Streptomyces sp. SN-593: one gene and its partner. The protein of the gene in region 1 interacts with the protein of each later gene in a pairwise test. Links are inferred from orthologs where the notes say so. Each region holds a gene or a part of one and is shown on either strand. Other genes may lie near its edges. The genes, in order: rlmN and ftsZ.

Region 1 (3,267 bases):
CGCGAGGCGACGCTCCGTGAACGATTCTTCCTGGGGCGCTTCGCCACGCGCCGGTCACGCGGCGGGTTCCGCCACGGAACCCGGGGTCAGGAGGAAGATCTCCACCATGCCGCCGCCACCGCCCTCGCCGCCCCAGGACCCGACGCCACCCGGTCCGGGCCCCGGTGGCGGCTTTGGAGCCCACGGCTCCGAGCCGCCGGCCGCGCCGCCGGCGAAGAAGTCCGCCGGCCGCGACCTGCGGGCGGCGATAGGGGTCGGAGTCGGCCTGGGCGCGGTGGTGGTCGCGGCGCTGTTCGTGGTGAAGGCGGTCTTCGTCGGCATCGTCGTGGTGGCGGTGGTCGTCGGGCTGTGGGAGCTGACCTCCCGGCTCGCCGAGCGCAAGCAGATCCAGGCGCCGCTGGTCCCGCTGGCCCTCGGCGGCACCGCGATGGTGATCGCGGGATACGTCCGCGGCGCCGACGGGGCGTGGATCGCGATGGCGCTGACCGTGCTCGCGGTGCTGGTCTGGCGGATGGCCAAGCCGCCGGAGGACTACCTGCGTGACGTCACCGCGGCCGTCTTCGCCGCCTTCTACGTCCCGTTCCTCGCCACGTTCGTCGTCATGATGCTGGCCGCCGACGACGGCCCGCGGCGGGTCCTGGTCTTCCTCCTGCTCACCGTGATCAGCGACACCGGCGCCTATGCGGTCGGCTGGCGCTTCGGCAGCCACAAGCTCGCGCCGCGGATCAGCCCCGGCAAGACCCGGGAGGGCCTGGCCGGCGCGATCAGCTTCGCGATGGTCGCCGGCGCCCTGCTCATGCAGTACTTCGTGGACGGCGGCCGCTGGTGGCAGGGCCTGCTGCTGGGGCTCGCCGCGGCCGTCAGCGCCACCCTCGGCGACCTCGGCGAGTCCATGATCAAGCGCGACCTCGGCATCAAGGACATGGGCACGCTGCTGCCGGGCCACGGCGGCATCATGGACCGCCTCGACTCCCTGCTCCCCACGGCGCCGGTCGTCTGGCTGCTCCTGGTGGCGTTCGTCGGCCAGGGCTGACCCCCGGCCCCGCCTCCCACGCCGCCCGGCCCCCACCTCCCACGCCACCTGGCCCGCACCCTTGTCCACAGCCCCCCACTTCCCCGACGAGGGCACCGCGCGGAGTCTGCGACACTGGTAGGCATCATGCCTGTACCCGGAGAACTGACGTTTGCCGTGCCACGCGGGGCCAAGAAGCCGCCGCGGCACCTTGCCGACCTCTCGCCCGCGGAGCGGAGGGAGGCCGTGGCGGCGCTGGGGGAGAAGCCGTTCCGGGCCAAGCAGTTGTCGCAGCACTACTTCGCCCGCTACACCGACGACCCGGCGACGTGGACCGACATCCCGGCCGGCGCGCGCGGCCGCCTCGCCGGCGACCTGCTGCCCGAGCTGATGACCGTGGTCCGACACGCGTCCTGCGACGACGGCGACACCCGCAAGACGCTCTGGCGGCTCTTCGACGGGACCCTGGTCGAGTCGGTGCTGATGCGCTACCCGGACCGGGTGACGATGTGCATCTCCTCGCAGGCCGGCTGCGGCATGAACTGCCCGTTCTGCGCCACCGGCCAGGCCGGCCTGGACCGCAACCTGTCGACTGCGGAGATCGTGCACCAGATCGTCGCCGGGATGCGGGCGCTGCGCGACGGCGACGTGCCCGGCGGCGGGCCGGGCGCCCCCGACCGGCTGTCGAACATCGTCTTCATGGGCATGGGCGAGCCGCTGGCGAACTACCGCCGGGTGGTCGACGCGATCCGCCGCCTCACCGACCCGGCGCCCGACGGGCTCGGGCTGTCCCAGCGGGGCATCACCGTCTCCACGGTCGGCCTGGTCCCCGCGATGCACCGGTTCGCCGACGAGGGCTTCAAGTGCCGGCTCGCGGTGTCCCTGCACGCCCCCGACGACGAGCTGCGCGACACCCTCGTGCCGGTCAACACCCGCTGGAAGGTCCGCGAGGTGCTGGACGCCGCCTGGCGCTACGCCGACGTCTCCGGCCGCCGCGTCTCCGTCGAGTACGCCCTGATCCGCGACGTCAACGACCAGGCGTGGCGCGCCGACCGGCTCGGCCGGCTGCTGAAGAACCACCGGGTGCACGTCAACCTGATCCCGCTCAACCCCACCCCCGGCTCGAAGTGGACCGCCTCCCGTCCGGAGGACGAGCGGGCGTTCGTGGCCGCGCTGGAGTCCCACGGCGTGCCGGTGACCGTCCGCGACACCCGTGGCCAGGAGATCGACGGGGCCTGCGGTCAGCTCGCCGCTTCCGCACGCTGATACGGTGCGCTGGTGCGTTCATCGCACCAGCGGGACAAATGAACATCCGACAGGGGAGCGCCTGAGACGGCGCTGAGAGTGCGGCTGGGACGACGCGACGGCAGGACCGTCGCCGGGCCCAGGCCGCAGACCCTCCCACCTGATCCGGGTCATACCGGCGTAGGGAGTCAACGACAGTGAACAGCACCATCCGTCGGCGTGCCATGGGCGCGCTCGTCCTCGCCACCGCGGGCGCCACGCTCCTGGCCGGCTGCGGCGGTTCGGGCTCCGGGTCCGGGAGCGCGTCCGGCACCCCGTCGAAGACCGTCACCCTGGTCAGCCACGACTCGTTCGCCGCCTCCAAGTCGGTGATGGCGCAGTTCACCAAGGAGACCGGCTACACCGTCAAGGTGCTGCGCGGCGGGGACGCGGGCGCGGCGGTCAACCAGGCGATCCTCACCAAGGACCACCCGCGCGGCGACGTGTTCTTCGGCGTGGACAACACCCTGCTCTCCCGCGCCCTCGACAACGGCCTGTTCGACCCGTACACGGCCAAGGGCCTGGACCAGGTGCCCTCCGACGTCCAGCTCGACGCCGCGCAGCACCGCGTCACGCCGATCGACTCCGGCGACGTGTGCGTCAACTACGACCGCGCCTACTTCACCTCGCACCACCTCGCGCCGCCGCAGACCTTCGCCGACCTGGTCAAGCCGCAGTACAAGAACCTGCTGGTCACCGAGAACGTGTCCACCTCCTCACCGGGCCTGGCCTTCCTGCTGGGCACGGCCGCCACCTACGGCGACGACGGATGGCAGGCGTACTGGAAGAAGCTGAAGGCCAACGGCGTCCAGGTCGTCGACAGCTGGGAGCAGGCGTACGACAGCACCTTCTCCGGGTCGGCCGCGGGGAGGAAGGCCAAGGGCGACAAGCCGCTGGTGGTCTCCTACGCCTCCAGCCCGCCCGCCGAGGTGGTCGGCGTCACCCCGCAGCCCGCGCAGTCACCCGTCGGC
Region 2 (3,264 bases), 4.4 Mb from region 1 along the record:
CAACTGCCCGACGAAGTGCCAGCTCAGCGGAAGTTCGGCACAGGCGGCGGCCTTGGGCCCGGCCTCCTGGTCGCGGTTCTCCGCCACCTGCCGGACGCCGAGCCCGGACAGCACCCGCACGTCCTCGGCCGGATAGGTCTTCGTCACCACGATCAGGGTGACCTCGCCGCGGTCCCGGCCGGCCGCGTCGCACGCGCGCGCGATCCGGTCGCGCACCGCCGCGAGGTTCGCGGCGATCTCCTCGGTCCTGCTCGACACGCCCGCTCACCCGTTCCGTTCCGGCGCCGCGGCGGCCGCTTCGCCGGACCCGCGCTCCGGCCGGCCGCCGTCGAGCCAGACGTAGCCGGCCAGTCGGCCGGTGGTGCGGTCGCGGCGGTAGGAGAAGTGGTCGGCGGACTCCCGCGTGCAGACGTCCGGACCGTCGATCACCCGTACGCCGCAGCGCGTGAGTTGTGCGGTCACGCCGGCGCCCACGTCGAGCGCGGGCGTACCCCAGCTCGTCTCGGCGTACGACTCGGGGACGGCGGCGGCGACCTCACTCCGGAGCGCGGCGGGCACTTCATAGCACTTACCGCACACCGAAGGGCCGAGCAGCGCGCTGATCCGCTCCGGCCGCGCGCCGTGCTCGACCATCGCGGCGACCGCGGCCGGCACCACGCCGGCCACCATCCCGGGGCGCCCGGCGTGCGCGGCGGCGACCACGCCGGCCGCGGGGTCGGCGAGCAGCACCGGGACGCAGTCGGCGGTGAGCACCGCGAGGGTCAACTCCGCGCGGGTGGTGACGACGGCGTCGGCCGCGGGCACCGGACGGTCCCCCCACGGCCGGTCGACGGCCACGACCTCGCGGCCGTGCACCTGGTGCATCCACACCACCGTCCCGGGGTCGCGGCCGAGCGCCCGCGCGGCGCGGTCCCGGTTGGCCAGGACCGCGGCCGGGTCGTCGCCCACCGCACCACCGAGGTTGAGGCTGTCATACGGAACGGCGCTCGCCCCGCCCCACCTGTCGGTGAAGGCGAAGCGCGCGCCGCCCACTGCCGTGCTGTGCCCTATCACTGCCGGGCGGTCACTTCAGGAAGTCGGGAACGTCGAGTTCCTCGACGGCCGGGTCCTGGTACGGGCGGGCCGGCGGGACCAGCGGACCGGCCGGCGTCGCCGGGGTCTCGGCGACCGGCTCGTTCTCCGGCTCCGGCTCGCGCTCGGCCGGCGGGGCCGGCACGCTGCCGATGCCCGTGAAGGACGAGGTCAGCCGGCCGGCGTCGGAGCCGGCCGGGCGGCTGCCGGTCGAACCGCCGGTGCCGCCGGAGGTGCCGGCCGCGTCGTCGCGCGAGGTGTAGCCGCCGCCGACCAGCTTCTCCCGGGTGCCCTTGGTGGGCGGCTGGCCGCCGTCGAAGCCGGCCGCGATCACGGTGACCCGCACCTCGTCGCCGAGGGCGTCGTCGATGACCGCGCCGAAGATGATGTTCGCCTCGGGGTGGGCGGCCTCGCTGACGAGCTGGGCGGCCTCGTTGATCTCGAACAGGCCGAGGTCGGAACCGCCGGAGATGGACAGCAGGACGCCGCGGGCGCCGTCGATCGAGGCTTCCAGCAGCGGCGAGGAGATCGCCATCTCCGCGGCCGCCACCGCGCGGTCGTCGCCGCGGGCGGAGCCGATGCCCATGAGCGCGGAACCCGCCTCGGACATCACCGACTTGACGTCGGCGAAGTCGAGGTTGATCAGGCCGGGGGTGGTGATCAGGTCGGTGATGCCCTGCACACCGGACAGCAGCACCTGGTCCGCGGACCGGAAGGCGTCCAGGACGCTCACCTGGCGGTCGGAGATCGACAGCAGCCGGTCGTTGGGGATCACGATGAGGGTGTCGACGTTCTCGCGCAGGCCGGCGATGCCGTCCTCGGCCTGGTTGGCGCGACGCCGGCCCTCGAAGGTGAAGGGTCGGGTCACCACACCGATGGTCAGCGCGCCGAGCGACCGGGCGATGTTGGCCACGACGGGGGCGCCGCCGGTGCCGGTGCCGCCGCCCTCGCCCGCCGTGACGAAGACCATGTCGGCGCCCTTGAGCACCTCTTCGATCTCCTCGCGGTGGTCCTCCGCCGCCTTGCGGCCGACGTCGGGGTTGGCGCCGGCGCCGAGACCCCGGGTCAGTTCGCGGCCGACATCGAGCTTGACGTCGGCGTCGCTCATGAGCAGGGCCTGCGCATCGGTGTTGATCGCGATGAACTCGACGCCCTTGAGACCGACCTCGATCATCCGGTTGATGGCGTTGACGCCACCGCCGCCGATGCCGACGACCTTGATGACTGCGAGATAGTTCTGCGGTGCTGCCACGTCGAAGGCCTCTCGCCTCGAGTTACGAATCGTGTGGGACGGTCGGTACGCTCGTCGATGCCGCGCCGAACCCTGACCCTGAGGTTTAGGGTTAGCCTTAGGCCGGTCCCATGTGTTCCCTTGGGACGAGACACTAAGTCGACAAGCGGTGGCGGTTCAACGAACACGCCGAACCTCCCGTTTTTCTTTTCACCCTATGTGATCACGCCGTCCGCCGCCCAGCCGGGTGGCCGACCCTTGCCGCACCTGGTCCGCGGGGCGTCAACTCCCTGACGCGGCAGGGGCGGTGGGCGCACTGACGTCGTAGTGGGTCGCGTCGGGTTGCGCTTTCATCAGCGCGGTGAGCACGCGCGCCTTGCGTGCGCCGTCTGCCGCACTCCCCCACACCACCTCGCGCCCACCGGAGAGTTCGACGGTGATGCCGTCGTAGGAACGCACCCGGATCGCGGTGGCGTGGCCGTCGAGGGACCTCGGCAGTTCGGCGGAGACCTCGATGGCCCCGCGCAGCAGTTCCCTGGTGCCGAACTGGCGCACGCTGGCCGGCTGCGGGTCGGTCAACTGCACCAGGGGAACTCCCCTCGGCGCCCGGGCCACGGTGGCGAACCGCACACCGTCGCGGTCGACTTCGGTGAACCCGCCGCCCTTTTTGAGCACGGCCGACGGGGTCCGTTCGGTGATCCTCAACGCCACGGTGTGCGGCCAGGAGCGTTCCACGTCGACGTGGTCGATGCGGGGCAGGGCGGCGGTGAGCCGCCTGCTGACCGCGCCGGTGTCCACGGAGAACAGGGCGCCGCCGAGCGGGACTTTCGCCGCACTGACGATCTGATGATCGGTCAATACCGAATTCCCACTGACCTTGACGTGCTCGGCCCGCAGCAGGGAGGAGCCGTACACCAGGTAGCCGCCGCCCCCGCCGAGCACGGTCAGCGCGAGGAGCGCCA

Evidence for each region.
Region 2: the proteins of rlmN (region 1) and ftsZ interact in binary tests that used the Escherichia coli proteins (3 or more experiments, as listed by UniProt). The link is inferred for Streptomyces sp. SN-593 from one-to-one orthologs.

What each region holds. Positions count from the first base shown.
Region 1 is NZ_AP018365.1:6,311,055-6,314,321, forward strand. What follows is about bases 265-3,218. They hold rlmN (dual-specificity RNA methyltransferase RlmN), read left to right. Parts: upstream 265-1,159; coding sequence 1,160-2,278; downstream 2,279-3,218. Other genes in these bases: RVR_RS26935 (phosphatidate cytidylyltransferase), read left to right, coding at 265-1,033; RVR_RS26945 (thiamine ABC transporter substrate-binding protein), read left to right, coding at 2,482-3,218. In the rest of the region: more of RVR_RS26935, read left to right, coding at 107-264; more of RVR_RS26945, read left to right, coding at 3,219-3,267.
Region 2 is NZ_AP018365.1:1,869,565-1,872,828, forward strand. The notes cover bases 194-3,144. They hold ftsZ (cell division protein FtsZ), read right to left. Parts: upstream 2,324-3,144; coding sequence 1,064-2,323; downstream 194-1,063. Other genes in these bases: RVR_RS07800 (YggS family pyridoxal phosphate-dependent enzyme), read right to left, coding at 194-258; pgeF (peptidoglycan editing factor PgeF), read right to left, coding at 265-1,032; RVR_RS07815 (cell division protein FtsQ/DivIB), read right to left, coding at 2,585-3,144. Outside these bases: more of RVR_RS07800, read right to left, coding at 1-193; more of RVR_RS07815, read right to left, coding at 3,145-3,264. UniProt on the Escherichia coli protein: Essential cell division protein that forms a contractile ring structure (Z ring) at the future cell division site. The regulation of the ring assembly controls the timing and the location of cell division.